DNA from 3 places in the Mesorhizobium sp. B2-1-1 genome. Region 1 is predicted to be linked to each of the others. Evidence: predicted binding sites of a transcription regulator. Region 1 holds the regulator's gene; each other region holds the start of a gene.
What was found. The regulator PhoB, encoded in region 1, activates phosphate uptake and scavenging genes when phosphate is short. The targets are predictions, from matches to a motif close to TGTCATNNANCTGTCAT.

Region 1 (10,646 bases):
AGGGCATTGAAGAACGCTTTGAACTCGCTCTGCGAGATGTCGCCATTGCGGGCGTCGAACAAGGCTTGCGACGAGCGCAGCAGCGACAGCTGCAGGTCGATCCGGCTCTCGATACGGTTGAGCGCATCGTCCGCGGTCGCGTCGAACTTGATGCGAGCCGCCTCTTGCGTCGCGAAATAGGCGAACCCCGCCATTGTCATGCTGATCAGCGCAACGGCAACGAAAGCGACGATTGGAAAAAGCTTCTTCAACGGATAATGCGGCCTATCAGCATGTGAGCCCTTTATGGGCAAGTCGCCCGGTCAACACAATGGCAAGGCCAAGCCATCCCGCCGGCTGGCATATCACCTGATCGGCAGATCGGTAACGGGCTCAGGCCAGCAGGCTTCAGGCAGCGATCTTCAACGCGCCTGGTCCGGGAATGGCGCCAGGCGGACATTTGCCCAGGATGATCATGCCCAGCACCTCGTCCTGGGTCACATCGGTGGTGCGGGCAGTGCCGACGACCTGGCCGTTTTTCATGACGCACACCCGGTCGGCCAGTTCGAATACGTCGTGAATGTCATGGCTGATCAGGAAGATGCCGATGCCGTCGGACTTGAGCTGCCTGACCAGTTCCCCGACCTGGGCCGTTTCCTGCGGTCCAAGTGCTGCCGTCGGCTCGTCCATGATCAGGATGCGGGCGTTGAACAGGATCGCGCGTGCGATCGCCACCGACTGCCGCTGTCCGCCCGACAGCTTGATCACCGGCTCCTTGAAGCGCTGGAAGCGGGGATTGAGCCTGCCCATCACCTTGCGCGCCTCGGCCTCCATGGCGACATCATCGAGCGTGCCCCAGGCGGTCCTCAGCTCGCGGCCGAGGAACAGGTTGGCGGCGGCGTCGACATTATCGGCGAGCGCCAGGGTCTGGTAGATCGTCTCGATGCCGTATTTCTTGGCATCGCGCGGGTTGGAGATCGAAGCCTCTTCGCCGTTGACGAAGATTTGGCCCGCGTCACGCTTGTAGGCGCCCGACAGGATCTTGATCAGTGTCGACTTGCCGGCGCCGTTATGGCCGAGCAGGGCCACGACCTCGCCGGGGAAAAGATCGATCGAGGCATCGTCGACGGCGCGAATGCCGCCGAACGCGATTGAGATGTTGCGCATGTCGACCAGCGGGTTGCCGGCGGGAGCGATCCTGTCAGCCATGATTGTCCTCCTCCCTCAAACGCGTTTGCGATAGACGGTGTCGAGCCACACCGCGATGACCAGCACGGCGCCGACGACGATGCTCTGCAGCGGCGAGTCGACGCCAAGCAGCACCATGCCGGATTGCAGCGACTGCATCAAAAGCGCGCCCAGCATGGCGCCGATGATTGTTCCCGAACCGCCGGCGAGCGATGTGCCGCCGATGACGGCCGCCGCGATCACCAGCAATTCATCGAGCGTTCCGAGCACGTTGGTGGCCGAGTTCTGCCGGGCTGACGAGATCGCGGCGGCGATCGTGGCCAGCACGCCCATGATCATGAACACTTTCATCGTGATCCAGCGTGTATTGATGCCGGCGAGGTTGGCTGCTTCCGGATTGCCGCCAATGGCAAAGACATAGCGACCAAAACGGGTGCGTTTGGTGATGAAGGTCATGACCAGCCCGACGGCGATGGCCATCAGCACCGGTATGGCGATGCCGTGGGCGATGAACAGGCCGCCCTCGGGCACGGTTATGTTGTTGGCGGCTGCATATCTGTTCACGATGCCGACTGGCCACGGATAGGAATTGGCCAGCCAAACCGCGCCCATGATGACGGCGCAGGTCAGCACGCCGATCAGCGTCTCGGCCCAGATCGGACGCAGCGGGAAACGGAAGCGCTTGCGCTGTACCCGCCCGTTGAACAGCGCAAGCACCACCGCAAGGCAGGCGGCGATACCGACCACCCAGCTCCAGGTCGCGCCGATCGATCCGGCCGGGCCGCCGCCCATCAGCTGGAACGTCGCGTTGAGCGGCGCCACCGTCTGGCCGCTGGTAACCCACCATGCCGCACCGCGCCAGACCAGAAGCCCGCCCAGCGTCACGATAAAGGCCGGCACTTCGAGATAGGCGATGACAAAGCCCTGGAAGGCGCCGATCAACAGACCGAGCACCAGGCCGATGACCAGCGCCAGCACCCAGATCCATGGGTTGCCAAGCTCAAGCCCGACGAAGCGCACTAGGAAATGCACCTGGGCGAAGCCCATGACCATGCCGATCAACCCTTCGGCGGAACCGACGGACAGATCGATATTGCGCATGACGATGACCAGCACCATGCCGCAGGCCATGATGGCGACGGCCGAGGTCTGCACCGACAGGTTCCACAGATTGCGCGGCGTGAGAAAGGTACGGCTGTCGAAATCGAGCGGATTGACGCCGAGACGCAGGCTGGACAAGACATGCAACCCGATCCAGATCAGCAGCAGCGCGCCGATCATGCCGAGCATGCGCGTGTCGATCTCGGTCGCCTTAAGGAACCGGGCGACGGCGCCGAGTTCCGACGCACGCGCGGTGTCGGCCTGCGGGTTGGACGTCGTATCGGTCATGATTTTCTCCCACCGGCCTGCCCGTCCGATGCGGGATGCCGGAAGCCAGCCTAGAAGTTACCCGCCCGGGGCGGAAAAACAAATCTTCTTGAAAAAACGCCGCGGCTTGGCAGCCGCGGCGTTCATCGCATGAAATGGAAGATCAGTTGCAGGCCGCTACGCTGCCCGCCGCGACGCCGGCACAGACCTCGTCTTTCTTGATCCAGCCGGCGTCGATGACGACGTTGAGATTGTCCTTGGTGATCGCAACCGGGGTCAGGAACAGCGATTTGACGGTGTTCCCACCGGGCGTTGTGAAGTCCTTGACGCCGGCGATATCGGTCATCTTCTTGCCGTCGGCCAGCTGCGAGGCGATCTCGGCGGCATTCTTGCCGAGTTCACGCGCGTCCTTCCACACCGACACGGTCTGCGTGCCGAGCGCGATGCGGTTCAGCGCCGCGTGGTCGCCGTCCTGGCCCGAGACCGGAACGGTACCGGCCAGGCCTTGAGCCGTCAGCGCCGCGACGACGCCGCCGGCAGTGCCGTCATTGGCCGCGACCACCGCGTCGACCTTGTTGTCGTTGGCGGTCAGGAACTGCTCCATGTTCTTCTGCGCGTTGGCCGGCAGCCAGCCATCCGTATAGGCTTCGCCGACATTCTTGATCTTGCCGCTGTCGATGGCGTCCTTGAGCACTTCCATGGAGCCCGAGAACAGGAAATCGGCATTCGGATCGGCACCCGAGCCCTTGATGAAGACGTAGTTGCCTTCCGGCTTCACCTTGAACACTTCGCGGGCCTGCATGCGGCCGACTTCCTTGTTGTCGAAGGTCAGATAGAAGACGTCCTTGTTCTCGATCAGGCGGTCATAGCCGACGACCGGAATGCCTTCGTCGAGCGCCTTCTGCACCGCCGGGCCGATGGCGGAGGCGTCCTGCGCCAGGATGATCAGCGAATTGGCGCCCTGGGAGATCAGGCTCTCGACGTCGGTGAGCTGCTTGCCGGGATTGGACTGGGCGTCGGCGGAAATATACTTGTCGCCGGCGGCTTCGATCGCCTTCTTCATGGCGGCCTCGTCGGTCTTCCAGCGCTCTTCCTGGAAGTTCGACCAGGAAACGCCGATGACCTTGTCCTTCGCCTGCGCGACCGACGCGAGCGTCAGCGACATGGCGACACCCGCCAGGATGGCGGCTGTGAATCTCTTCATCTTAATCCTCCCTGCGCCGCGTATGGCGCGACCAAACAGGCCCGTAGGCCGGCACAAAGGCTCTATTTTTTCGAGCCTCGAAAAAACACTGGTCCATCGTCGGAACGCTGTCAACGTCGATTCTGATGTATTTTGATGTCCTCGTGAATTTTTTTCGAGCTCCGGAATAAATAATGACAGCCAAGGCCGGTTCTGCCAGTATTTGACGGTCGTCGGGATCCTGGGGAGAGAACGCGGCGACGGGGAGGATGCGAGAAACATGTCGGTCGGAATCCGCCACGACGATTTGCGCCGACGCAACCGGGCGATGGTGATCGCGGCCGTGCGCCGTGCCGGGCAGCCCTCGCGCACCGAGATTGCCGCGACCACCGGGCTCAGCCATTCCACCATATCGGCGATCTCCTCCCACCTGATTGGCGAAGGCATCCTGGCGCAGAGCAAGCCGAGCGAGGCCGGTGCGCTGAAACGCGGCCGGCCGCAGGTCGGCCTCAGCCTCAACCCTGAAGCCGCGGCGGTGATGACCGTGGTGCTGTCGCTGAATTTTCTCTCCGTCGCCGTCATCGACTATGCCGGCCAGGTGATATCTGAAGAGCAGCGCCGGCTGGACACGCTCACCCTGTCGCGCGAGGCGCTGATCGGCGAATGCGTGGCCATCGTCAGGCGGCGGTTCGAGGATCCCGACCTCGACGTCGGCAGCATCGCCCGTATCGCGCTGGCGATCCAGGGCATCACCGACACGGATGCGCGCACCATGCTGTGGTCGCCGATCACGCCGCAGACCGACATCGCCTTCGCCGACATACTGGAGGCCGAGTTCGGCATTCCCGCCACCATGGAGAACGATTGCAACATGATGGCGGTGGCGCTGCGCTGGCGCGATCCCCAGCGCTACCGCGACGACTTCATCGCCATCCTTTTGTCGCACGGCATCGGCATGGGCTTGGTGCTGAAGGGTGAACTGTTCACCGGCACCCATTCATCCGGAGGCGAGTTCGGCCACATGATCCATCGCCCCGGCGGGGCGCTCTGCCGCTGCGGGCGGCGCGGCTGCGTCGAGGCCTATGCCGGCAACTATGCCATCTGGCGCAACGCGAGGCAGCTTGGCGAGGACACCGAGCCCGTCGACGTCAGCGACGCCGACATGCGCACCCTGGCGGCCTCGGCGCGCGAAAAGGACGGGCCGGAGCGCGAAGCCTACCGCAAGGCCGGCGAGGCGCTGGGTTACGGCCTTGGCAGCCTGTTCGCGCTGATCGATCCGGCGCCGGTCGCCATGGTCGGCGTCAGCGCCGCCGCCTTCGACCTGATCGAGCCGGCTCTGCGCGAGGCCATTGCCCAGACCGCCGGCGGCCAGCACTCGAAATCGATTTCCTTCGACACCGAGCCGAACGAACTGCCACTGATCCGCGAGGGCTGCGCCATGCGCGCGCTGACCTTCGTCGACCAGGAGATTTTCGCGCCGGGGGCACAGGCGAAATCAGGCGTGGGCGAGAACGTTGCGTGACATATCCCTAGTCTTCGCGAATCGCATACCCCGCGCCCCGAATGGTGCGGATCACGTCAGGCATGCGGCCATTGTTGACCGCCTTGCGCAGCCGGCCGACATGCACGTCCACGGTGCGCTCGTCGATATAGATCGTTTCGCCCCAGACATTGTCGAGCAGTTGGCTGCGCGAGAACACGCGGCCGGGATGTCGCATCATGAATTCGAGCAGGCGGAACTCGGTCGGCCCGAGCCGGATCTCGCTTTTCTTGCGGTAGACCCGGTGCGATTCACGGTCGAGCACGATGTCGCCGACCTTGAGCACGCTGGACAGAACTTCGGGCTTGGCGCGGCGCAGCAGCGCCTTGACGCGTGCCATGAATTCCGGCGTTGAGAACGGCTTGACCAGATAGTCGTCGGCGCCGGTGGAGAGACCGCGCACCCGGTCGCTTTCCTCGCCGCGCGCCGTCAGCATGATGATCGGCAGCCGCTCGGTCTCGGGCCGCATGCGGAGACGGCGGCAGAGCTCGATGCCGGACACCGCCGGCACCATCCAGTCGAGCACAAGAAGGTCAGGGACATTCTCCTGCAAGCGGATCTCGGCTTCGTCGCCGCGCGTCACCACCTCTACCTGATAACCCTCCGATTCCAGATTGTAACGGAGCAGCACACCCAGCGGCTCCTCGTCCTCCACCACCATGATGCGTGGCGCGATCATCGACTGGTCACCCCTGCCGTCAAGCCGCTGGCGCCGACATCGCCGTCTCGTCCTGCTTCGGGCGATTGGCGGGCAATTGCGTGCCGGTCAGCACATAATAGGCATTTTCGGCAATGTTGGTCACGTGATCGCCGATGCGCTCGAGATTCTTGGCGCAGAACAAAAGATGCGTGCAGGCGGTGATGTTGCGCGGATCCTCCATCATGTAGGTCAGCAGCTCGCGGAAGACCGACGTGTATTTGACGTCGATGCGTTCATCGTCGGCGCGCAGCTTGGCAAGTGCCGCGGCATCGCGCGCCGCATACTCCTCGATCACGCCTTGGACCTGGATCAGCACAAGCTGCGCCATGGCGTCGATGGAGTGCGACAGGTCGCGCGGCGTGGCGGCAAGGCCGACGGTGCCGACGCGCTTGGCGATGTTCTTGGCGAGATCGCCGATGCGTTCGAGATCGCCCGCCATGCGGATCGAGCCGACGACATGGCGCAGATCGTCCGCCATGGGCTGCCGCTTGGCGATCAGGGTGATGGCGCGGTCGTCGAGTTCGCGCTGGCGCGCATCCATGATCGCGTCGTCGGAGACGACGCGCTGGGCGAGCGCGTTGTCGGAATTCAGGAGCGCCTTGGTCGCGCCGCCGACCATCGATGAGGCGAGATCGCCCATGTCGCGGATCAGCCTGCTGATCTGTCCGAGATCTTCGTCAAAGGCTGCGACTGTGTGTTCGGCCATGATCTTGGTCCTCGTATGCCTGGGATCAGCCGAAGCGGCCGGTGATATAGTCCTGCGTGCGCTTCTCGCGGGGCGACGTGAAGATCTTCTCGGTGCGGTCGAACTCGACCAGCTCGCCCAGATACATGAAGGCGGTCTGCTTCGACACGCGCGCCGCCTGCTGCATGTTGTGGGTGACGATGACGATCGTATAATCGGCCTGCAACTCGTCGATCAGCTCCTCGATCTTGGCGGTCGACAGCGGATCGAGCGCCGAGGCAGGCTCGTCGAGCAGGATGACCTCCGGCTTCACCGCCACCGTGCGGGCGATGCAGAGGCGCTGCTGCTGGCCGCCCGAAAGGCTGAGGCCGCTGGCGTTGAGCTTGTCCTTGACCTCGCTCCACAGTGCCGCGCGCTTCAGCGCCTGCTCGACACGGCCGTCCATCTCCGCCTTGCTGAGCTTCTCATAGAGCCTGACGCCGAAGGCGATGTTCTCGTAGATCGACATCGGGAACGGCGTCGGCTTCTGGAACACCATGCCGATCTTGGTCCTGAGCAGGTTGAGATCCTGCGAACGGTCGAGGATATTCTGGCCGTCGAGCAGCACCTGGCCCTCGGCGCTCTGCCTCGGGTAAAGCTCGTAGATGCGGTTGAAGACGCGCAGCAGCGTCGACTTCCCGCAGCCCGAAGGCCCGATGAAGGCGGTGACGCTGCGCTCGGGCAGCGACAGGCTGATATCCTTCAGCGCCTTCGACTGGCCATAGTAGAAATTGAGGCCCTTGACCTCGATCTTGGCTTTCTCGACCGCGACTTCGGGCGTATTCAACTCGGTGGACAACATCGGTTTCATCTGTCCTCTCTGCGTCCGGTAAGGCTGCGGGCGAAGATGCTCAGCCCGAGAACCGTAAGGGTGATTATGAGTGCGCCGGTCCACGCCAGCTGCTGCCATTCCTCGTAGGGGCTGAGAGCGAACTGGAAGATGGTGACGGGCAGGCTGGCCATCGGCGCATTGAGATTACTCGACCAGAACTGGTTGTTGAGCGCCGTGAAGAGCAGCGGCGCCGTCTCGCCGGAAATGCGGGCGATGGCCAGCAATATGCCTGTGACGATGCCCGACAGCGCCGCACGGTAGGCGACCGAGCGGATGACCACCCAGCGCGGCGCGCCGATCGCGGCGCCGGCCTCGCGCAAGGCGTTCGGCACCAGGTTGAGCATGTCCTCGGTGGTGCGAACGACGACCGGGATGACCAGGATGGCCAGTGCGACGGCACCGGCGATCGCCGAGAAATGTCCCATCGGCCGCACCAGCAGCTCGTAGACGAACAGGCCGACGATGATCGAGGGTGCCGACAGCAGGATGTCGTTGATGAAGCGCACGACGGTGGTGAGGCGCGAGAAGCGGCCATATTCGGCCATGTAGGTCCCAGCGAGGACACCGATCGGCGTGCCGACGATGACGGCGATGACTGTCATCATGATACTGCCGTAGATGGCATTGAGCAGGCCGCCGGCATCGCCGGGCGGCGGTGTCATTTCGGTGAACACAGAGAGCGAAACACCCGACAGGCCCTTATAGAGCAGTGCGCCGAGGATGAGCGCCAGCCAGGCCAGGCCGATGCCCGCCGCCGTGACGCATAGCGTCATCATCACGGCATTCCTGCGCTTGCGTCGATTGTGAAGCGATGTGGCCGTCGACATCGGTCAGGCTCCCGTGCGGCTGTCCATGCGCAGCAGCATGTAGCGCGCAAGGGCAAGGATCAGGAAAGTGATGACGAACAGGATCAGGCCGAGCGCCACCAGCGAAGACGTATAGAGATCGCCGTCGGCTTCGGTGAACTCGTTGGCGATGGTCGCCGAGATCGTCGTGCCGGGCGCGAACAGCGAGCCGCTGATGCGGTGGGCGTTGCCGATGACGAAGGTTACCGCCATGGTTTCGCCGAGCGCGCGGCCGAGGCCGAGCATGACGCCGCCCATGATGCCGACGCGGGTATAGGGGATGACGACGCGGCGCGTGACCTCCCAGGTCGTGCAGCCGATGCCGTAGGCCGATTCCTTCAGCACCGCCGGCACCGTGTCGAAGACATCCTTGGTGATCGAGGTGATGAAGGGCAGGACCATGATGGCAAGGATCATCGCCGAGGTCAGAAGGCCGATGCCGTAGGGCGGGCCGGCAAACAGGCTGGAGAGTCCCGGCACGTCGTGGAAAAGCTTGATGATGAAGGGCTGCACCGTCGTCTGCAGGAACGGCGCGAACACGAACAGGCCCCAGATGCCGTAGATGATTGAGGGTATGCCGGCAAGCAGCTCGACGGCGATGCCGATGGGGCGCCGGAGTGGCCGCGGGCAGAGTTCGGTAAGGAAGATGGCGATGCCGATGCCGATGGGAACGGCGATCAGGATAGCGATGGCGGCGGTGACGATGGTTCCGTAGATCGGGGCCAGCGCCCCGAAATTCTCGGTAACCGGGTTCCACGATTCGGTCGTCAGGAAGGAGAACCCGAATTTCGACAGCGCTTCCCACGAGCCGGCAAACAGCGAAATCGCCACGCCGCCGAGGATGAGCAGGACGAGGATGGCGGAAAAGCGTGTCGCCGTTCGGAAAATCGTATCGGTGAGCGCGAAGCGTCGGACCGTCGCTTCCCTGGCCCGCATGGCGGCCGACGATGGCATGGCTTCGGAGACGGCGGTCATCTGGCCCTCGCGTTTCAAGGAAGACAGGGAGGGCGCCGTGAAGCGCCCTCCTCGTTCAGCAGGGATTACATGGCGGAATAGAGCGGCTTGCCGTCTTCGCCGACGATGTCCTTGGCCCACATGTCCTCGACGCTCTTGACGACCGCGTCGGGGATCGGAACGTAGTCCAGCGCCCCGGCCATGTCGTCGCCCTTCGCGTAGGACCAGGCGAAGAACTTGAGCGCTTCACCGGTCGCCGCCACGTCGCCGGGCTTCTTGTAGACCAGGATCCAGGTCGCCGACGTCATCGGCCAGGATTCGGCGCCCGGCTGGTTGGCCAGGATGACGCCATAACCAGGCTGCGAGCTCCAGTCGGCATTGGCCGCCGCCGCCGAGAACGCCGCCGCCGTCGGCTCGACCTTCTTGCCGTCCTTGTTGATCATGTCGGCATAGGTCAACTTGTTCTGCTTGGCGTAGGCGTATTCGACATAGCCGATCGAGCCACCGGTCTGCGAGACGTTGTTGGCGACGCCTTCATTGCCCTTGGCGCCGATGCCAACCGGCCATTCGAGCGCGGTGTTGACGCCGACCTTCGACTTCCAGTCGGCGCTGACGTCGGCCAGGTAGTAGCTGAAGTTGAACGTGGTGCCCGAACCGTCGGAGCGATGCACGACGGCGATCGCCTGGTCGGGAAGCTTGACGTCGGGATTGAGCTTGGCGATCGCCGCGTCATTCCAGTTGGTGATCTTGCCGACGAAGATATCGGCCAGCGTCGGGCCGTCGAGCACCAGTTCGCCCGGCTTGATGCCTTCGAGATTGACGACCGGAACGATGCCGCCCATCACCATCGGGAACTGTGCAAGTCCGGTGGATTCGAGATCCTCGCCCTTCAGCGGCGCATCGGAAGCGCCGAAGGTGACGGTCTTGGCTTTGATCTGCTTGATGCCGCCGCCCGAGCCGATCGACTGGTAGTTGAGACCGATGCCGGTCTCCTTCTTGTAGGCATCGGCCCACTTCGCATAGATCGGGTAAGGGAAGGTGGCGCCGGCACCGGAGATGTCAGCTGCCATTGCCGCGGAAAGGGTGAGGGTGGACGCCGCAGCCATTGCGATCGCAACGGCCGCCGAGCGGATCAAATGTCTCATATGGCCTGCTCCTGTTCGGAAGATGGTCTCTCGGCGCCATTCCTTGCCAGCGCCCGCTGAGGCCAATAGCGTTCGATTATAACAGTCGCATGACAGTTTCGTGTCAGCCCGGTAACGCGTCGCCGGCGCCTGGAAAGGCGATGGCGATTAGCGGCTGCGGCATGGCGCCGGTTTGCCTTCGGGAATCA
Region 2 (10,646 bases), 2.8 Mb from region 1:
GGGGCATCGGCACGGCCGCGGAGCGGCCAGAGGCGCCGCGCCGCGCGACGCTCTCGGCGCGCAACCGCGATCTTTGGATCCGACTTGAACGTCGCCGGGATTGAAACCGGCCGCGCATCTCAGGGTCGCCGACGCACCACGGCGGAGACAGCTATGGTCAGCCAGCCTGCGATGAGCAGGGTGCCTCCGATCGGCGCCGACATCGGAAACAGCCTCGATCCGAGAAAATCGCGGGCGAGAAGATCGCCCGTGAAAAGCACGAGCCCGACGAGCAGCACCAGGCTGGCTAACCGCAGCGGGCGATTCGCGTCGAGGAGACCGACGGCGAGAAACACCGGTGCGTGCATCAGCAGGAACGATGCCGCCGTACCGGTGAAGGCGCCGCCGAGATGTGCGGCGGCCGCCGACAGCGCCACGCCGGCCGCGCCCACGATGCCGGCGGCGAGCACAAGCAGACGGCTGCCGGTCGTTTCGGTCAGGTTCATGTCGACGCTCCTTCGGTTGATCGGCTGGGCAGTTCGTCAGGGCTTGCCCGCTTCCATCAACATATTCCGCGTCCGCCGCGCCTGGACAATCCAGTTGTAGACCGCGCCGAGCGCCATCAGCACCGACGTGCCGAGAAACACCGCCCGCATGCCGAAATGGCCGCCGACGAAACCGCCGGCAAGCGGTCCGGCGACCTGGCCGACATATTGGGCCGAGATCGAAAGACCGAGCACGTTGCCGCCGACGCCGTCGGGAATGTTGTGGCGGATGACGCTGGTGATGCAAGGCAGCAAACCGCCGAGCGCCAGGCCCATCAGGAAGCGCAGCCCGATCAGTTGCCAGCCGTCGGTGACGAAGGCCTGCGGAATGAGCAGCAGCGCCGACACGGCCAGCGCGCCGACGACGACGTTCCAGTGACCGACGCGGTCGGCGAGCCTGCCAAGCCATGACGCCGACAGGATTGCGCCAAGGGCGGCCGCCGACATCACCACGCCGGCAACGAGCGTCACCCGGCTCTGGTCCTCGATCAGCTGCTGCACATAGACGGTGATGATCGGCTCGATCGACATGGTGGCGAAGGCCAGCAGCATGCCGGTCGTCAGCATGGCCACGACCGGACGCTTGTCGGCAATTTGCGACCAGCCGCTCTTCGGCTTTGCCGCCGTCGCGGCTTTGCTTGCTTGCGGGCGCTGGTTCTCCTTGATCAGGAATGTCGTCGCCAGAAAGGCAAGGAAGATGACGCCGCCGGACAACAGAAAGGTCGCGCGGATGCCGATTACCGGCGGCAGCGCGCCGCCGAGCAAGGGGCCGACCAGCGAACCTGCCGTGATGCCAGCGGACAAGACACCGAGCGCCCAGCCGGAGCGGTCCTTCGGCGTCTGCATGGCCACCAATATGGTCGAGCCGGAGGAATAGCCGCCGGCAAAGCCGATCAGCAGGCGCAGCAGCACCAATTGCCAGACCGTCTCGACCATTCCGGTCAGCGACATGCAGATCGCCATGCCGAAGGAGGCGCGCACCAGCATCAGCTTGCGGCCGTAGCGGTCGCCGAGCCGTCCCCATAACGGCGCAACGAGCGCCGCCGCGAAGAAGGTCGCCCCATAGGCGATGCCCGACCATTGCACGATCGCCGCATGGCCCTCGACGCCCAGTTGCTCGACATAGAGCGGCAGGAACGGCAAGAGCAGGGTCATGGCGATGAGCGTGCTGAACGAACCCGCGAAGCAGACGGCGAGATTGCGCCGCCAGTGGATATTGTAGCCGCCCTGTTCCGTATCGTTCTGCGTCATGCCGTGCCTGCGTGTGCCAGGGATTGTTGTGGATACCATTTTGGGATACCAAGTCGGTATCCGTCATGGACCCACAGCCCGACCGCTGTCAATGCGGGCACGTGAAAAGGCAACAACGATGTCGCAGATGCACAACGTCGAACGGCAGCTCCGCGAGATGATCCTTGGACTTGAGATCGGCCCGGGTGAGAAACTCACCGAGCGCTGGATCGAAAGCCGCTTCGGCGCCTCGCGCACGCCGGTCAGGGCTGCGCTGCTGCGGCTCGAAACCGAAGGGCTGGTCGGCAGGGACGGGCGCGGCTGGACGGTCTCGCCCATCAACCTGGCCGAACTCGAGCAGATCGCGGTCTACCGCGAAGCGGTCGAGGTCGCGGCCTTGCGGCTGACATGCGGGCTTGCCGACAGAAGTGCCGTCGATGTCATCGAGGCTATGCTCGTCTCCTGCGACGACGACACTCCGCGCGAGGAATGGCATCGCGTCGGCATGGATTTCCACATCGAGCTGGCGCGACTGTCCGGCAATGAATTCCTGTTTCGGGCCGTCCGCGACGCGATGACCAGGCTTTCGCGCGCCCGTTGGCTGGAGGTACGCGATGGAGCGGCCCTTGGCCGCGCGTGGGCCGAACATCATGCCATCCTGGCCGCCGTGCGGAGCGGCGATGCACAGGAAGCCGCGCGCTTGCTCTCGCAGCATATCGTGGGCAGTCGCGACCGTCTGTTGACGTCGCTGGCCAATGATCGCCGCGGCCTTCGCGCCAGGGGATTTGCCGTCGTGGCGGCATAATGCGGCCTGCAGGGCAGGCCACTCGCCGCCGAAAAAAGGACCACCGGCCCCGAGCCCCACTTTCGGCCTCGCTTCGCGGACGCCGATGGCGTAGGACCGGGCGATGGAAAACAACCGATTTGAAGTACCCGTGACCGTCAAATCAGTCACGGCGGGAAGTACACAGCTCTTACGCTCGGCCCGCGAGGCTTCCGACTATCTCATGAACAGCTGGCCCGGCAAGCGCACCCCCAAGCATCGCGCGGCGCTGCAGGCCTGCCACGATGCGCTGGCCGGCGACAAGCCGGCCATGAACGCAAGGCGCGCCTTTATCGCGGCGGCGCGTGAAGTGGACGTCTTCGTCAGCGACAAGGCGCCGGCCTGATCCAGGCCGGATTGCCGCCGCGCGCCGTCATTCCTCTGTTTCAATCTCGGCGTCAGTCTCGGGTTTCTGACGCTCCCGCGCCGCAGCCTTGGCCGCCAGCTTTTCGGCCTTCTTGGCCGCCTTCTGGCGATCGCGTTCTTTGCGTTCCTGATCGTAATTTGGTGCTCGTGCCATAGCGGCTCCTTTTTTGCTGTTCTTGTGGGCTGACTACGCGTCGTTCGCCTTCCGATGTCTCGGAGCCGGCACCAGGGTTCCTATAAGCTGCTTCGGTCGATCACAAGGTCGGCGGCGCCGAAACGCTCCTTTGCCGTCAGCTGCTGATGCCAATAGGGATAGAGCAGGGGCGGGCGGCTGACCGCGTCGAGGCGATCACGTTCCTCGCCGGCCAGCGTCAGGCTGGCCGCCGCGATATTGTCCCTGAACTGGGCCTCATTGCGCCCGCCGATCACAAGCGAGCTGATAGCCGGCCGGCCAAGCAGCCAGGCAAGCGCCACCTGTGCGGCGGACACACCGCGGGCCTTACCGATTTCGACCAGCACATCGACGATCCGCCACAGCCGGTCCTCGTCGCGGATTGGCGGTTCGGACCAGCCGGCGACCTGGCGCGCGGTCGGGCTGTCACGGTGATACTTGCCCGACAGCAGGCCTCCCGCCAGTGGGCTCCACACCAGCACGCCCAATCCCTGGTCGACCGAGATCGGCAGCAGCTCGTATTCGGCTTCGCGTGCTTCGAGCGTGTAGTGGATCTGCTGGGTGACGAAGCGCGGCTGATGGCGGGTGTCACTGATGGAGAGCGCCTTCATCACCTGCCAGCCGGAATAGTTGGAGCAGCCGATATAGCGGATCTTCCCCTGGCCGACCAGCGTGTCGAGCGCGGCGATGGTCTCTTCGAGTGGCGTCACGCCGTCCCATTCGTGCAGGAAATAGATATCGATGACGTCGGTCTTGAGCCGCTTAAGGCTTTTCTCGCATTCGCGGATCAAATGATGGCGCGACAGGCCTTCGTCATTGGGACCGTCGCCGATGCGCATGCGCGCCTTGGAGGCGATCAGCACGTCGTTCCTGCGCTTGCCGCCGAGTGCCTCGCCGATGATCTCCTCCGACAGGCCGTCCGAATAGACATTGGCCGTGTCGATGAGATTGATGCCGGCATCAATGCACAGATCGATCATGCGCTTCGCCTCGGCGAGATCGCTGTTGCCCACAGCCGCGAACGGGCCGGCGCCGCCAAAGGTCATGGTGCCCATCGTCAGCGCCGAAACCTTCAGGCCGGAACGGCCGAGAGTGCGGTATTCCATGTCAGTCCTCGCGATTGAGAAGAATGGCCCGATCAGGTTGCTGGATTTGTAGGACAATCCGTGCGGCTTGTCGCCCTCCGGCCCCAGCACACCGATGAGCGGCCGTGGCGTGCCCCTGCAATAAAACCGTCATTGCCGGCCTATACTCAGTCGATCAGGGCGTTGCGCGCCGCCGTCAGGACGCGACGCCCGGTCGTTGCCGGAGGCGGCAGCTTGCAGATGGAGGAACACCGATGAATGAATCCATACCCAAGTCCGGCGCCCGGGACTGGCTGGAAGCCGAACTCGCCGACACGCTCGACGAGGACTATGAACTGGAGATGTCGGAACCGGCGCTGTCGCTGGAGATCGCCAGGATCTACAAGAACGCGCATCCGCCTTCTATCGACCGCATGCAGTATTTTCGCGACCTGATCGGGCTGCAATCCGAGCTGATCAAGCTGCAATCCTGGGTCGCCTACCACAAGAAGAAGCTTGTGGTGATCTTCGAAGGCCGCGATTCGGCTGGCAAGGGCGGCGTCATCAAGCGCATCACCCAGCGGCTCAACCCGCGGATCTGCCGCGTCGTGGCGCTTCCGGCACCGACCGAGCGAGAGACGTCGCAATGGTATTTCCAGCGTTATGTGCCGCACCTGCCGGCCGGCGGCGAGATCGTTCTGTTCGACCGCTCCTGGTACAACCGTTCCGGCGTCGAGCGGGTGATGGGTTTCGCTGGGCCCGATCAGGTGGAGGAATTCTTCCGTGACGTGCCGGAGTTCGAGCGCATGCTGGTCCGTTCGGGCATCACGCTGGTCAAATACTGGTTCTCGATCACCGACGAGGAACAACAGATGCGCTTCCTGATGCGCATCCACGATCCGATGAAGCAGTGGAAGCTGTCGCCGATGGACCTGCAGTCGCGGGTGCGCTGGGAACAGTACACCAAGGCCAAGGAAGAGACCTTCGCCCGTACCAACATTCCGGAGGCGCCCTGGTTCATCGTCGAGGGCAACGACAAGAAGCGCGCCCGGCTGAACTGCATCGACCACCTCTTGCAGCAGGTTCCCTATGAAGAGGTGCCGCACGAGGAGATCACGCTGCCCGAGCGGGTCTTCAATCCCGAATACGAGCGCCAGGTGCTGCCGCGCGAGCTCTACGTGCCCGAGAAGTATTGAACGAGAGTTTGTCCTTCTCCCCGTATAGTGACGGGGAGAAAGGATCTGCACCAAGGGTTGCCAATTCCCACTGTCGCAGACAACTAATTCCTAAGTCCGCTTGATGACGACATGCGTGGCAAGCGGCGTCGCTACTTGTTCGCTGCACGCGTAGCCGAGCTTCGGCATATCAATCCCGGCGAAGAGGTGCTCGCCGGAGCCGAGCAGCACCGGCGAGATCGCCAGATGCATCTCGTCGATGAGCCTCTCCTGGAGGTACTGCCGGATGGTGGCGACGCCGCCGCCGACCCGCACATCGCTGCCATTGGCCGCTGCCCTTGCCTGCTCGAGCGCCGAATGGATGCCATCCGTAATGAAGTAAAAGGTCGTGCCGCCCTCCATGACGATCGGCTCGCGCGCATGGTGGGTCAGCACGAAGACCGGCACATGATAGGGCGGGTTGTCGCCCCACCAGCCCTTCCAGTTTTCGTCAGGCCATTCGCCGCGGATCGGCCCGAACATGTTGCGGCCGAGGATCCAGGCGCCGACATTCTCGAAGCTGCGCGCCGCGAACGCCTCGTTGATATCGGTTGTGCCGCCATCGTCTCCGAGCACCATCTTGCGGAAGGTGCGGGTACCGATCATCCATTTGTGCAGGGCTTCCCCACCGACGCCGAGCGGGTTTTTCAAATCCTGGTCGGGACCGGCGCCGTAACCGTCGAGCGACAAGGTGAATGCGTTGACGCGAAGTCTGGACATGGAAAGCCTCCTCAGACCAGTTGTATTTTGCAAGCAGTTACTTTCTAGCAAACCGATTGCAAATTGCAAGTAGTATTTTCCGCGATCGAAAAGATGCATATCCGTACTTCGCCTATGCGATGTCCAGAGTGTTGCCTGATGGTTGGTGCGGATGCCAAAATGGCGGTTGCCGAGACAGCCGCTATACCGGCTCATTTGCCGGTGGGTCCATGAAGAGCATATGGTTTGAAGGCGCTGGGAGGAAACTATGCTCTCAGCATCTCCGCCACCTCAGGGGCGAAATAGGTCAAAATGCCGTCGCAGCCGGCGCGTTTGAACGCAAGAAGCGATTCCAGCATAGCCTTTTCGCCGTCGATCCAGCCATTGGCGCCCGCCGCCTTGATCATCGAATATTCGCCCGACACCTGGTAGGCGAAGGTTGGCACCGCAAATTCGTCCTTCAGCCTGCGGATGATATCGAGATAGGGCAGGCCGGGCTTGACCATCAGCATGTCGGCGCCTTCGGCCAGGTCCTGCTCGGCCTCGCGCACCGCTTCGTCTGAATTGGCGTGGTCGATGTAATAGGTCTTCTTGTCGCCCTTGAGCAGGCCGGCCGTGCCGACCGCCTCGCGGTACGGCCCGTAGAAGGCGGAGGCGAATTTCGTTGCATATGACATGATCGCCACGTCCTGGAAACCGTTTGCGTCGAGCGCGTCGCGGATGGCGCCGATGCGGCCGTCCATCATGTCGGACGGCGCGATGATGTCGGCGCCGGCCGCTGCTTGTATGACGGCCGCCGCGGTTACCTGTTCCACCGTCTCGTCATTGACGATGAGGCCGTCGCGCAGGATGCCGTCATGACCATGGCTGGTGAACGGGTCGAGCGCGGCGTCGGTGATGACGCCGATCTCAGGCACCGCGTCCTTGATCGCGCGCGTGGCGCGGTTGATGACGTTGTCGGGGTCGAGGATATGCGAGCCGGTCTGGTCGCGCAGCGAAATGTCCACATTGGGAAAGGTGGCGAGCGCGGGGATGCCGAGCTTCGCCGCGCGTTCGGCCTCCTTGACGGCAAGATCGATCGACAGGCGGAAGACGCCCGGCATGGCGGCGATCGGCTCGCGCACTTGTCTGCCGTCGACGACGAAGATCGGCCAGATCAGGTCGTCGACGGAAAGCCTGTTCTCCTGCACCAGGCGCCGCGACCAGTCGGCCTTGCGCATGCGTCGCAAGCGGCGGCTGCCGGTGATGTCGTCGACGCTGCGCGCGCCGGCAGGTTTTGCGGGGGTGAATCTGTTCATCGCCAAAACTCTCGTTTGGCCGGCTTTTATCACGCACCCGTGGTGCTGACCAATGCGACACGTTTGTGCCAGCAATCCGATCGGGTCTCTATTCGGGTTGCCCATTGCCCGAAAGGATCTGCGCCGCACCGCGCATGCCGACGCGGAACGCCTCGTCGAAGCCGACGCCGCGCACTTGCCAGGCGTAGGTCTTGCCGGCCTTCGCCAGCCGCCAGTCGGCGATCCAGCCCAACTCCTTACCGCTCCAGACGATGCTGCCGGAAAGCGCTTGGTCGGCGCCGGCCATTTTCGCAACCGTGTCCAGCTTCGCCATGTCGGCGTCGCGCATGATCCTGTCGTCCAGCCCCGCCTTCGACAGCAGCGCTGCCGTGGGGAAGGTTACCTGCATGGCGATCGGCGCGGCGGCATTGCCGAACGACTCGCGCATCAGCACGCCGCGCTCGTCATCGGCATCGAGCGCGAAATGCTTGACGCCGCGCTCGGTCGACAAGAACACCGCCAGCCGTGGCCTTTCGGTCAGCCATGGCCTGCTGCCGAGCGAAGCCAGCACCGGATCGATCATCGCCGGGCTGTACTGGCAGTAGAGATTGTGAGGCCGATCATACGTGCCCTGATCGTCATGGTTGGGAATGCCTTCCATGCGATCGCGGTAGCGAAAGGCCGTCACGAAGCTGCCGGCCTTGTCGCGCAGCGCCGCCATCTCCGGTTTCGCCGGCAGGCGCTGGTCGCCGGAAACCCGGACCAGAACCGCGTCGAGGCAACGTTTGAAGCCGGCCTGGCGGTTCTTCTCGTACCGACCGTTGACGATGGTCTGCGACTGGTAAAGATCGGCGAGGCTTGCCGCCAGGGTCGGTTGCAAAGCCAGGCAAATGACGATCAGCCCGATCGTCATCGGCACGAGGCGCGCAAATCCAGCCATGAGCAACACCCCATTGGAAACCCGCTACAGCTGCGCAGTCGCCGTGCGGTTCCCGGCGTTGCGGCGACAACGGCTCTTTTAGCACTAGGCTCCGGCACGAGCCAAGACGCGCTGCCGGCATGCCGGCATTGACGCGGCCATGGGCCACGCTTTAGCACTTCAGTCCCGGCGGAGCGGGGGAGGGATTCTTTCACGATGGATTTTGGCGGAGGCGACGAGATCCGCTTCGAACATCTGGGCCGGGCCGGCATCGTCACGTTGACGCGGCCGCGGGCACTCAATGCGGTCACGCACGGCATGGTCAATGCACTCGCCAAGGCATTGCACGCTTGGGAGCGGGACTGGAGCGTCGACGTCGTCGTCGTCAAGGCCGAGGGTAGGGCGTTTTCGGCCGGGGGCGACATTCTCCACATCTATGAGGCCGGCCGGGCCGGTAAGCCGCCTGTCGAGTTCTTCGCCGACGAGTATCGGCTGAACGCCCAGATCGCGCGTTTCAAAAAACCTTATGTGGCGCTGATCGACGGCATCGTCATGGGCGGCGGCGTCGGCATCTCCTTTCATGGATCGCACCGGGTGATGACGGAAAATGCGCAGTTCGCCATGCCGGAGGTGGGTATCGGCTTTTTCCCGGATGTCGGCGCCAGCCATCTGCTGCCCGATCTTGGCGGTTCCTTCGGCATGTACCTGGCGCTGACCGGCAATCGTATCCGCTATGGCGACGCGTTGTGGTCCGGGCTGGCCACGCATACGATCAAGGCGCAGGACCAGGCTGGCTTTCTCGACCAACTCGCCGCCACCGGCGATCCCGAATCGGTGCTGCGCGGCTTCTTCATCCCGGCGAAGCGCGAGACGGACAGGCAGGTGCTGGAGGCGATCGCCCATCACTTCGCGCAGGCGTCGCTTGCCGATATCATCGGCAGCCTGGAGCAGGCGGCAGGGAGCGATGAGTTTGCGGCAAGGACGCTGGCGACGATCCTGACGCGCTCGCCGACCAGCCTTCGTGTCGCCTGGCGCCAGATCACTGCCGGCCTGACGCTGCCGATGGATCAATGCATGAAGATGGAGTTCCGCATCCTCAACCGGATGCTCGCGGGCCACGATTTCTACGAAGGCATACGCGCCACCATCATCGAAAAGGGTTCCAAGCCGCAATGGCTGCCGGCAACCCTCGATGCGGTCGACGACGCGGATGTCGATGCCTATTTTTCCTCGCTCGGTGAACGGGAACTCGCGCTATGAGTGAGGTGACGTCCAGACGCGTCGTGCTTCAGCCTTCAGGGGTGGAGGTTATCTTCGCCTGGTTCCAGCGAATCATATCAGGATACTGCCTGCTGTTCGGTATCCTGTACTGGATCAGGCTTATCGGCTTCTATCCCGGCTCGCTGTGGCGCTTCGACCTGATGCCGGTCCACTGGCAGGTGACAGCGGTGATGCTCGCCGTGTTTTTTCCCTTTGCCGCAGCCGGCCTATGGATGCTGGCCTCCTGGGGCCCGGTGATCTGGTTCATCTGCGCCGTGACGGAGATCGTCATGTATGCCGGCTTTCCCGAACTCTTCGGCCACCGCCCGCTCATCGTCGTCTCGCATGCGGGGGTGGCGCTGCTCTATGTCGTTTTCCGCCTCGTCATCTATCTGCAGAAGCGGTCGCCCCGGACCTGAAGCCGGCACGCGCCGCCGGCGATCCGGCGGATCGGATTTCGCCCTGAAATCATTGGCTAAATCTTTAGGTTAATTATCCTTGCTCGAGTGACCGTTCGTTAAGCGTCTTGCGAAACCTATTACCGGTAAGCTCTTGTTAGCCTTGGCGTTTAAGTCGAATTTTATGAGTATTCGATAGTGTCGCGATCAAGGTGAAAAACAAAAAATCACCAGGGCGACAAACGAGAGGCAAAGACAATGATCAATTCGCGTCCGGCGGCAAAGACCGCCAACGTTTCCGACGATCGCCGCGAGGCAATCCGTTCCCTGTACATGGAATCGCTCCAACTGGTCGAGCGCCTGCACCGCCGTCTGCTCGACGTGATCAAGGACGAGTTCGACCGCAATGGCCGTTCCGACATCAACGCCATCCAGGCGCTGCTGCTCTTCAACATCGGCAATTCGGAGCTGACTGCCGGCGAGTTGCGCTCGCGGGGCTACTATCTCGGCTCGAACGTCTCCTACAATCTCAAGAAGCTTGTCGATCTCGGCTTCATCAACCACCAGCGCTCGCGCATCGACCGTCGTTCGGTCCGCGTCTCGCTGACGCCGAAGGGCAACGAGGTGGCGGACGTGGTCGCCGGTCTCTATGAGCGCCATGTCGGCTCGATCGAGCAGGTCGGCGGCATCAACACCGACG
Region 3 (10,646 bases), 330 kb from region 1:
GCACGCAGGACTATCCCGACCGCTCGACCACATTGATCCTGCAGGTCGGCGATCTCACGTCAGGCACGCCGCTGCTGCTCGAAGGTCCTGGCATCGAGAAGACGGCGACGATCGCGCCGGCCCTCATGCCGCGTCATTTCATCGAGCAGTGGAAGCAGAACATCAACCGCTTTCCGCGCGGCGTCGACATCATCCTGGCGGCACATGACAGCCTCGCCTGCCTGCCGCGTACGACACGCATCAAGACGACGGAGGCCTAGCATGTATGTCGCGGTAAAAGGCGGCGAAGCTGCAATCGCCAACGCCCACAGCCTGCTCGCTGACCGTCGGCGCGGTGACCGCTCGGTACCGGCACTGCGCCTCGACCAGATCGTCGAACAGCTGGCGCTCGGCGTCGACCGGGTGATGAGCGAAGGCTCGCTTTACGATCGCGAACTCGCCGCACTCGCTATCGTGCAGGCGCGCGGCGACATGATCGAGGCGATCTTCCTGGTGCGGGCCTACCGCACCACGCTGCCGCGCTTTGGCTATACAAATGCCATCGACACCGCCACCATGCTGGTCGAACGCCGCGTTTCGGCGACCTACAAGGACCTGCCCGGCGGCCAGTTGCTTGGGCCCACCTTCGACTACACGCACCGGCTGCTCGATCCCGAGCTTGCCGCCGGCGCCGATGTCGCCGCGCCCTTGCGGCGCGAGACGGAAGCGCAGGCAATGCCGCGCGTCTCGGCGATCCTCGCTCGCGATGGGCTGATCGAGCCGGACGGAGACATGCCTCAGGACCATGTCCCCGGCGACATCACCCGCGAGCCGCTGGAGTTCCCGATGGCTCGCGACATCCGCCTGCAGGCGCTGTCGCGCGGCGACGAGGGGTTCCTGCTGGCGCTCGGCTATTCCACGCAGCGCGGCTATGCCCGCAACCATCCCTTCGTCGGCGAGATCCGCATCGGCGAGGTCGAGCTGGAGCTCGACGTGCCCGAACTGCCTTTCGCCGTGCCGCTCGGCACGGTGCGCGTCACCGAATGCCAGATGGTCAATCAGTTCAAGGGCTCGGCAAAGGCACCACCGCAATTCACCCGCGGCTATGGCCTGGTCTTCGGCCAGAGCGAGCGCAAGGCGATGGCCATGGCACTCTGCGACCGCGCTCTTCGTGCAAGCGAACTCGGCGAGGACATTGTCGCCGCCGCCCAGGACGAGGAATTCGTCATCTCGCACTCCGACAACGTCCAGGCGACCGGCTTCGTCGAACATCTGAAGCTGCCGCATTATGTCGACTTCCAGGCCGAACTCGACCTCGTGCGCCGCATGCGCGCCGAGTACGACGCTCGCGAAAATCCCAGCAAGATTGAAGAGAAGAAAGAGGCCGCGGAATGAGCGCGCAACCGACCGACATCGCCGCCTATAACTTCGCTTATCTCGACGAACAGACCAAGCGGATGATCCGCCGCGCGATCCTCAAGGGCATCGCCATTCCCGGCTATCAGGTGCCGTTCGCCTCGCGCGAAATGCCGATGCCCTATGGCTGGGGCACCGGCGGCGTCCAGGTTACCGCTTCGATCATCGGCCCCGACGATGTGCTGAAGGTCATCGACCAGGGCGCCGACGACACCACCAATGCGGTCTCGATCCGCGCCTTCTTCAAGAAGGTCGCCAATGTCGCGGTGACGACCGACACGGCCAGCGCCAGCATCATCCAGACCCGCCATCGCATTCCCGAACATCCGCTCGCCGCGGGCCAGGTGCTGGTCTATCAGGTGCCGATCCCCGAGCCCCTGCGCTTCCTCGAGCCGCGCGAGACCGAAACGCGCAAGATGCATGCGCTGGAGGAATACGGCCTCATGCATGTGAAGCTCTACGAGGACATCGCCAAGCACGGCCGCATCGCCACCACCTACGCCTATCCGGTGAAGGTTGAGGGCCGCTATGTGATGGACCCGTCGCCGACGCCGAAATTCGACAATCCCAAGATGCACCGCTCGCCGGCTTTGCAGCTGTTCGGCGCCGGCCGCGAGAAGCGCATCTATGCGCTGCCGCCCTTCACTGATGTGGTCAGCCTCGACTTCGAGGATCATCCGTTCGAGGTGCAGACCTTCGACCAGCCCTGCGCGCTATGCGGAGCCGAGAACGTCTATCTCGACGAGGTCATCCTCGATGATCACGGCGGCCACATGTTCGTCTGCTCCGACACCGACCACTGCGAGAAGCGGCGCAGCACCCCTACCTCCCCCTTGTGGGGAGGTCGCGCCGAAGGCGCGGGTGGGGGTAGCGACCCATCGGCAGCCCCCACCCCGGCGCTGCGCGCCGACCCTCCCCACAAGGGGGAGGGTAAGGAGATACAATGACCGACGAACCCTTGCTACGCGTTTCGGCGCTCTCGAAATTCTACGGCTCGCGCGTCGGCTGCGACAACGTCACCTTCGATCTGTGGCCGGGCGAAGTCCTGGCTGTCGTGGGCGAATCCGGCTCCGGCAAGACGACATTGCTCAACTGCCTGTCGACGCGGCTGCTGCCCTCATCCGGCACCGCCAGCTACCGCATGCGCGACGGCCAGTTCCGCGAACTCTACCGCATGAGCGAGGCCGAGCGCCGCTTCCTGATGCGCACCGACTGGGGCTTTGTCCACCAGAATCCGGCCGACGGCTTGCGCATGACGGTGTCGGCCGGCGCCAATGTCGGCGAACGCTTGATGGCGGTGGGCGACCGCCACTACGGCAAGATCCGCGCCACCGCCGTCGACTGGCTGTCGCGCGTCGAGATCGAGGAAGATCGCATCGACGACGAGCCGCGCGCCTTTTCCGGCGGCATGCGCCAGCGCCTGCAGATCGCCCGCAACCTCGTCACCGGCCCGCGGCTGGTGTTCATGGATGAACCGACAGGCGGCCTCGACGTCTCGGTGCAGGCGCGCCTGCTCGATCTCTTGCGCGGCCTCGTCACCGATCTCGGCCTCGCCGCCATCGTCGTCACCCATGACCTCGCGGTGGCGCGGCTTTTGTCGCAGCGCATGATGGTGATGAAGGACGGCCGCGTCGTCGAAAGCGGCCTCACCGACCGCGTGCTCGACGACCCGCGCGCGCCGTACACGCAATTACTTGTTTCCTCGATTCTGCAGGTTTGACGATGGCGCCAAGTCACCCCCCTCTGTCCTGCCCGCAAACGAATAACGATTGGAGTACCTTCTGATGCCGACGCCTCTCGTTGTTTCCGACGTCGCCAAGAGCTTCACCATGCATCTGCGCGACGGCATCAAACTGCCTGTCGTCGCCGGTGTCTCCTTCTCGATCCGCGCCGGTGAATGCACCGTGCTCGGCGGCCCGTCCGGGGCCGGCAAGAGCTCGATCCTGAAGATGCTCTACGGCAATTACGCCGTCGACGAAGGCCAGATCATCGTCACGCACGAAGACGGGCTGATCGACCTTGCCAGCGCCAGCCCGCGCACCGTGCTTGCCGTGCGCCGCCAGACCATCGGCTATGTCAGCCAGTTCCTGCGCACCGTGCCCCGCGTATCGGCGCTCGACGTCATCGCCGAGCCGCTCGTGGAGCGCGGCGAGGATCGCGAAACAGCAAGAAGTAAGGCGCGCGCCTTGCTGGCGCGGCTCAATCTGCCGGAAAAACTCTGGGCATTGCCGCCGGCGACCTTCTCCGGCGGCGAGCAGCAGCGCGTCAATATCGCGCGTGGCTTCATCACCGAGCACCCGATCCTGCTGCTCGACGAGCCGACCGCTTCGCTCGACGCAAGGAACCGCGATGTGGTGATCGAACTCATCGCCGCCAAGAAAACGGCAGGCGTCGCCCTGCTCGGCATCTTCCACGACCATGATGTGCGCGAAGCGGTGGCCGACCGCATCATCGACGTCACCGCCTTCGCCCCGGGAAAGCTCGCCGCATGAGCAGGAAATTGTCGGAGACGCCGCTGGTCCACCCGACGGCGGACGTGGAGAATTCGACGCTTGGCCGGTGGACCGAAATCGCCGACCGCTGTCGGGTTTCGGAAAGCGAACTCGGCGACTATTCCTACATGATGCAGGACTGCGCCGTCTGGTGTGCGACGATCGGCAAATTCTCCAACATCGCGGCAAGCGTGCGCATCAACGCCACCAACCACCCGACCTGGCGGCCGACGCTGCACCATTTCACCTACCGCGCATCGGACTATTGGGACGATGCCGAACACGAGAGCGAATTTTTCGCTGAGCGCCGCGCCAGGCGCGTCACAATCGGCCACGACACATGGCTTGGCCATGGCTCGACAGTCCTGCCCGGCATCACCGTCGGCGATGGCGCCGCCGTCGGCGCCGGAGCGGTGGTATCGAAGGATGTCGCTCCCTACACCATCGTCGCCGGCGTGCCGGCAAAGCCGGTCCGCGAGCGCTTCGACCGCCGCACCGCCGAGCGCTACCAGGCGCTTGCCTGGTGGGATTGGGACCATGCGAGGCTGCGCGCCGCACTCGACGATTTCCGTCAGCTCGAGGCCGAAGCTTTCCTGGAAAAATACGGTGGATGACGGTGGTGAATGGAATAGGGCTGCTCACTATTCGCATCCCTTACACAGAGTTCGGGCAGGGGGCTGTCTTCTCGAGCCGCCTGCCTTCCGCAGCTTCAGGGACATGGAAGCACTTCGAGGAACTGATTGGTCCTGGCCTGATCGCGCACGACACGGCTGTGGGTGGTAACAAAACTGACATCAATCCGACACCGCAGGTTCATGGCGCTGCGCTAGCGAGGGTCAACAGGACCTTCAACCGCGACTGGACGGGAACGCACCATGTCAGCCACGCTCGAAATCCGCGGCGTCACCCGACGATTTGGCAAGAACACCGCCGTTAACGATGTCAGCATCTCGATCCCGCAGGGTCAGATGGTCGGCGTCATCGGCCGTTCCGGCGCCGGCAAGTCGACCCTTCTGCGTATGATCAACCGGCTCATCGATCCCAGCCATGGATCGATTTTCTTCGACGGAGCCGAGGTCTCGCAATTGCGCGGTTCGCCGCTCAGGCGCTGGCAGCGCGACTGCGCCATGATCTTCCAGCAATTCAACCTTGTGCCGCGCCTCGACGTGCTGACCAATGTGCTGCTCGGCCGGCTGAACCATCGTCCGACCCTGTCGAACCTTTTCGGCATGTTCTCGCGAACCGAATGTGCGCAGGCGGTCGCCGCCCTCGAGCGGCTCGATATCGCCCGTACCGCGCTGCAGCCCGCAGGCACCTTGTCGGGCGGCCAGCAGCAGCGTGTCGCCATTGCCCGCGCCATGATGCAGCAGCCCCGGGTGATCCTGGCCGACGAACCGATCGCTTCGCTCGACCCGCTCAACGCCAAGGTGGTGATGGATTCGCTGCAGGACATCAATTTGCGCGAAGGCATCACCGTGGTCACCAACCTGCACACGCTGGACACCGCCCGTACCTATTGCAACCGTATCATCGGCATGGCCGCGGGCAAGGTCGTGTTCGACGGGCCGCCGGAGGAGCTCAACCGCGAGGCCGTCCGTCTCGTCTATGGCGCCGACAGCAATGGCGGCGAAATCTCCGAGGCCATCACCTCCACCAGCGTTGCCTTCAAGCAAAAGATCGCCGCATCCGCCGGACCGCTCGAACCCGCGTTCCCGGGTTACTGAGAGCGGACATGGATCGCCAGCCCGCGTCAGGGCACCCGTCAAAATCACCAACGCCGCCGGCGCGGGGCCGGAACCTACAGGAGAGAAATCAGATGTTCAGGAAGATGGTTTTCAGCGCCGTTTCGGTGCTCGCAATGGCCACCGGCGCGGCGCATGCCGCCGATATGAAGGAATTCCGCGTCGGCATCCTCGGCGGCGAGAACGAAACCGACCGGCTGCGCAACTACCAGTGCCTCGCCGATCACCTGAAGGCCGAATTCGGCTTCGAGAAGGTCTCGCTGTTTCCGGCCGCCGACTATGACGGTGTCATCCAGGGCCTTCTCGGCGGCACGCTCGACTTCGCCGAACTCGGCGCTTCCGGCTATGCCAGCGTCGTCCTCAAGGATCCCAAGGCGGTGACCCCGATCCTCACCACCCAGCAGACCGACGGCGCGACCGGCTACTATTCGATCGGCCTGGCGCTGAAGTCTTCCGGCATCACCGACATCAAGTCGGCCAAGGGCAAGAAGCTCGGCTACGCCGATCCGGATTCGACCTCCGGCTATCTGATCCCGCTGACGCAGATTCCGAAGGACACGGGGGCGTCGAACGAGACCTTCTTCGCCTCGACCCAGTTCAATGGCGGCCATGAGAACAATGTGCTCGCCGTGCGAGACGGCAAGGTCGACGTGGCCGTGGACGATTCCTCCGGCATCGGCGACTTCAAGGACGGCTACACCTCCGGCACCTTCCACAAGGAAGTCGCCAAGGGCGCCGTCGACCCCAACGACTTCGTCGAGGTCTGGCGCTCGGGCCTGATCCCGAACGGTCCGCTGGTCGTGCGCACGGCGCTCGGCGACGAGATGACGGCCAAGCTGGCGGCCTTCTTCACCGACCTGCCCAAGAAGGACAAGGCCTGCTTCGAAGGCGTCGAAGGCGGTGATTTTACCGGCTACGTTCCGGTGAAGGCGGATTTCTATAACGTCATCGTCGAAGCCCGTAAGGCAGCCATCGGCGGCTAAAGGCAGAAGTCAGGAAGGGCGGCGTCGAGAAAACGCCGCCCTTCTTGCATCTCCGACCATGACCCTTTCCCTGACAGCTCCTTCCGGCGCCACGCACCAGATGGCCGACGCCTGGCGTCGCCAGACCTCCTTGCGCCGGCTCTACACCGCCATCGGCGTCGGCCTGCTGTTGGTCGCACTCGGCGGCACCATGTGGTTCGCCGACGATGCCAATGCCGGACACTTCTTCGACCGGCTTCCGCACATACTGGATTTCCTGAGCTGGCTCGTTCCCAAGGACTGGAACGATGTCTGGCGGGCGCTGTTCGACATCGCCTCCCCGCATGACACCGGCACGCAGGAATTCAACTTTCCGCTCGGCCGCGCCTATGTCTGGGGCGGCTTCTACATCCCCGAATATTTCGAGCTGATGCTGACCACGCTTAACGTGGCGCTGGTCTCGACATCAATTGGTTTCGTCTTCGCCGTGCCGTTCTCCTTCATCGCGGCGCGCAACCTGACGCCGCATCCGCTGCTGCGGCTTGTCGTCAAGCGCTTCATGGAACTGCTGCGGGCTTTTCCCGAGATCGTCATCGCCGGCCTGTTCGCGGCCATCGTTTCGATAGGTCCGATCGCCGCCATCATCGCCATCGGTCTGCATTCGATCGGCGCGTTGGGCAAGCTGTTCTATGAGATCAACGAGAACATCGACATGCGCGCCGAGGAAGGCCTGCGGGCCGTCGGCGCCAACTGGTTCGAACGGGTACGCTTTGCCGGCCTGCCGCAGGTGCTGCCCAATTTCATGTCCTATACGCTGCTCAGGATCGAGATCAACGTGCGCATCTCCACCATCATGGGCGCGGTCGGCGGCGGCGGCATCGGCGAGGAGCTGAAGCTGTCGATCTCGCGCGGCTTCGGCGCCAAGACGATAGCCTTGGTGCTGCTCCTGTTCACGACCATCTTCATCGTCGACCAGTTCTCCGCCTGGCTGCGCCGCAAGCTGGTCGGCGAACAGACCTTTGTGATGAGCGCTTGATCATGACCGCCGCCGAAATTCAGTCGATCGAGGAACGCTTCCCGCAAGTGTTCCGCCGGCCGTTCCACAAGCGTTTCGGGCCGCTGCTGCTGCTTGGCGGCATCTTGCTCTACCTGCTCTACGCGCTGTGGTTCTTCAATCTGCCGCAAGTGCTGCGGGAATCGCATTGGGAGCGGCTGCCGCTGTTCCTGACCCAGTGGATCAGTTACGACGTGCAGCCGATCTTCCGCCTCGACGAGCCGCAGATAACGGCCAAATACCCCCGCTTTTCTGTACTCGGCCCCAATCCCCACCCGGATTGGGTCAAGACCAACGCCGACGGTTCGGTGACGGTCCTCATCGACGGCACGGCGAAGTCGGTCACCTTCGACAAGGCACGAGCAACGATCGTCGCCGCTGGGACGAGCGTGGCGGTGGCGCTGGACAGCGGCAAGCCGCTGGTCTCGGGACCTGTTCCCGACTGGGTCACCGTGCATGAGGATGAGGTCGTCGCCGACATGGGCTTCGCCGGCGAGGTCCGCGTCGCCCCCGATCGCGTCAGGATCCGCAAGCGCTTTCTCGGCTGGGCGAACTTCGTCTTCGACACACGCTCGCCCTTCTTCGGAAAATCCGCCGGCGAGGTGGTGTCACTGATCACGTCGGGCCCCGAGCTGAAAGCGGGCACCTCCAATCTGGCGCTCGCCGGCAACAACATCTGGAACAATGCGCAGTGGCAGCATGGCGATGTCTGGACAAAGCTGTTGCAGACCATCGTCATGGCCTTTCTCGGCACCGCGCTCGGCGGCATCGTCGCCTTCCCGCTCGCCTTCTTCGCCGCCCGCAACATCACCCCCAACCGGCTGGTAAACCAGCTGCTCAAGCGCTTCTTCGACTTCATGCGCTCCATCGATATGCTGATCTGGGCACTGTTCTTCACGCGCGCCTTCGGACCGGGTCCGCTGGCCGGCAGCGCCGCGATCTTCTTCACCGAGATCGGCACGCTCGGCAAAACCTATTCCGAGGCGCTGGAGAACATCGATGACAAGCCGCGCGAAGGTGTTGTGTCGACAGGCGCCAACCGTCTTCTGGTGCAGCGCTACGGCGTACTGCCGGAAGTGGTGCCGGTGTTCATCAGCCAGACGCTCTATCAGTGGGAATCCAACACCAGGGGCGCAACCATTATCGGCGCCGTCGGCGCCGGCGGCATCGGCTTGAAACTGTGGGAAGCGATGCGCACCAATTCGAACTGGGCCAACGTCTTCTACATGGTGCTGCTGACGCTGGTTGTGGTTTTCATCTTCGACAACATTTCCAATTTCCTGCGCCGCAGGCTGAGCCGGACGATTCACGACTACAACAGGTTGCAGGCCGAGCAGGGCTAACCTTGTGACGCATAAGCGCGGGCATCGTATGGTGCCGCGCCAAGGGTCGACCCCCACTCCGTCGAGCTGCGCTCGACACCTCTCCCCCGATCGACGGGGGAGAGGAAAGCGCCAGGGCGTCCTGGCCGATCCTAGGCGGAGGCTCCTTTCTATCCCGAGCCACCGGGGCCCTTTCCTCTCCCTCCGGAGGGGGGAGAGGTGGCTCGGCGAAGCCGAGACGGAGTGGGGGAACCACCTGGAAACCGCCGCGAACGCAACTGGAAAATGGGCCAGGCGCAATCAACGCCTCGCCTTGCGCCAAGGGTCGCCGACGCAGGTCTTGTCGCGTCACTATCGCCCGACCAAGGCACCTAGGCGGCCTTCTTCCACCCGTTCTTGATATGCTTATATCCATCCCGATAAACCGCTTCCGGGCTCTCGGAAAAATCGCGCCACACCTTGGTCGCCGCCGCGAGATCCTTCAGCGAACGTCCAAACGCCTCGATCGTCAGCCAGTCGTCGTAGCCGCTCTTGCGGATGGCCGAGAATGTTTCCTTCCAGGGGATGTTGCCGCGCCCCGGCACGCCGCGATCGTTCTCCGATATATGGATATGCACGACATTCCTGCGATGCTTCGTATAGGCGCCGATCGGGTCGGCCTCCTCGATATTGGCGTGGAAGGTGTCGTACATCGCCTTGATGTGCGGCCGGTCGATGGCGTCGATATGCTCCGACAGGTCGGCCATCGTGTTGAGGAGGTAGCATTCGAAGCGGTTGAGCGCCTCGAGCCCGATGGTGACGTTCCTCTTGCCGGCATGATCGCCTATGGCGCGCTGCGAGGTGACGGAGCGTTTCTTCTCGGCCGCGGTCGGGCCGGATCCGGAAAAGGCGCCGAGCGTCGAATGCAAGGGGCCGCTCAGCGTTCTGGCCCCGAGGGCGTCTGCGCAATCGATCGCCCATTTCATGTAGTCGACACCGGCCTTGCGCGTTGCCGCATCGGCCGAGATCAGGTTCATCGCCGGATCGCCCATCGCTGAAACGGCGGTCCGTTCAAGCCCTATGCGATCGAGCAGCTCGCCCAATTTCCTGTAGTCGTCCGGCATGCCGGCAAAGATCGGTATCTCGACGCCGTCGAAGCCGGTGGCCTTGATGTCGCGAAGCAATGGCTCGTGCTTCTTCGATACGGCCGTCGTCCACAAGAACATGCACATGCCGATTTTCATCGACGCCCCTCCCCCAAATGATCCCCCCGCGAGATCAAATTTAAAGTTTCGTCCACACTCCATTCTTTTTCGACGATTTCACGCAGGCCTCGATGAAGGCCATGCCCTCGACGCCGTCCTGAATGGTCGGGAACACGACGTCCTTGGCAGGTTTGCCGCCCTTGCGCCGCGCGGCGCGGATGGCGCGTGCGGCCTCCTGGTAGATGTTGGCGAAGCCTTCGAGATAGCCTTCGGGATGGCCGGAGGGAACGCGGCTGACACGGCCCGCCACCGGCAGCGCGCCGGCGCCGTTGCGGGTGATCAGCTGCTTGGGCTGGCCGAACGGCGTATACCAGAGATAGTTCGGATCGGCCTGCACCCATTCCAGCCCGCCCTTCGAACCATAGATGCGCAGCTTCAGCCCGTTCTCATGGCCGGGCGCCACCTGGCTTGCCCAGATCATGCCTTTTGCCGCAT

Region 2: a site for PhoB is predicted at 4,338-4,354, ahead of ppk2 (polyphosphate kinase 2). Genes of this name have one in related genera too.
Region 3: a site for PhoB is predicted at 4,677-4,693, ahead of phnC (phosphonate ABC transporter ATP-binding protein). Genes of this name have one in related genera too.

The regions. Positions count from the first base shown of each region.
Region 1 covers NZ_CP083954.1:1,316,523-1,327,168, reverse strand. Annotated here, with positions in the region: gene FJ972_RS06465 (CHASE domain-containing protein) at 1-251, opposite strand, end outside; gene FJ972_RS06460 (ATP-binding cassette domain-containing protein) at 388-1,188, opposite strand; gene FJ972_RS06455 (sugar ABC transporter permease) at 1,204-2,556, opposite strand; gene xylF (D-xylose ABC transporter substrate-binding protein) at 2,699-3,739, opposite strand; gene FJ972_RS06445 (ROK family protein) at 3,999-5,240, shown strand; gene phoB (phosphate regulon transcriptional regulator PhoB) at 5,248-5,937, opposite strand; gene phoU (phosphate signaling complex protein PhoU) at 5,957-6,664, opposite strand; gene pstB (phosphate ABC transporter ATP-binding protein PstB) at 6,690-7,493, opposite strand; gene pstA (phosphate ABC transporter permease PstA) at 7,490-8,341, opposite strand; gene pstC (phosphate ABC transporter permease subunit PstC) at 8,345-9,334, opposite strand; gene pstS (phosphate ABC transporter substrate-binding protein PstS) at 9,400-10,458, opposite strand.
Region 2 covers NZ_CP083954.1:4,069,803-4,080,448, reverse strand. Annotated here, with positions in the region: gene FJ972_RS20150 (hypothetical protein) at 1-104, shown strand, start outside; gene FJ972_RS20145 (DUF423 domain-containing protein) at 120-485, opposite strand; gene FJ972_RS20140 (multidrug efflux MFS transporter) at 522-1,775, opposite strand; gene FJ972_RS20135 (GntR family transcriptional regulator) at 1,894-2,559, shown strand; gene FJ972_RS20130 (DUF982 domain-containing protein) at 2,690-2,923, shown strand; gene FJ972_RS20125 (hypothetical protein) at 2,951-3,097, opposite strand; gene FJ972_RS20120 (aldo/keto reductase) at 3,178-4,221, opposite strand; gene ppk2 (polyphosphate kinase 2) at 4,455-5,375, shown strand; gene FJ972_RS20110 (dihydrofolate reductase family protein) at 5,466-6,113, opposite strand; gene hemB (porphobilinogen synthase) at 6,359-7,390, opposite strand; gene FJ972_RS20100 (DUF2066 domain-containing protein) at 7,479-8,309, opposite strand; gene FJ972_RS20095 (enoyl-CoA hydratase/isomerase family protein) at 8,505-9,548, shown strand; gene FJ972_RS20090 (DUF6163 family protein) at 9,545-9,967, shown strand; gene ldtR (transcriptional regulator LdtR) at 10,205-10,646, shown strand, end outside.
Region 3 covers NZ_CP083954.1:1,648,396-1,659,041, reverse strand. Annotated here, with positions in the region: gene phnH (phosphonate C-P lyase system protein PhnH) at 1-260, shown strand, start outside; gene FJ972_RS08075 (carbon-phosphorus lyase complex subunit PhnI) at 262-1,374, shown strand; partial or broken gene FJ972_RS08070 (alpha-D-ribose 1-methylphosphonate 5-phosphate C-P-lyase PhnJ) at 1,371-2,210, shown strand; gene phnK (phosphonate C-P lyase system protein PhnK) at 2,339-3,115, shown strand; gene phnL (phosphonate C-P lyase system protein PhnL) at 3,180-3,887, shown strand; gene FJ972_RS08055 (DapH/DapD/GlmU-related protein) at 3,884-4,501, shown strand; gene phnC (phosphonate ABC transporter ATP-binding protein) at 4,763-5,611, shown strand; gene phnD (phosphonate ABC transporter substrate-binding protein) at 5,704-6,612, shown strand; gene phnE (phosphonate ABC transporter, permease protein PhnE) at 6,671-7,627, shown strand; gene phnE (phosphonate ABC transporter, permease protein PhnE) at 7,630-8,988, shown strand; gene FJ972_RS08030 (sugar phosphate isomerase/epimerase family protein) at 9,339-10,190, opposite strand; gene FJ972_RS08025 (Gfo/Idh/MocA family protein) at 10,231-10,646, opposite strand, start outside.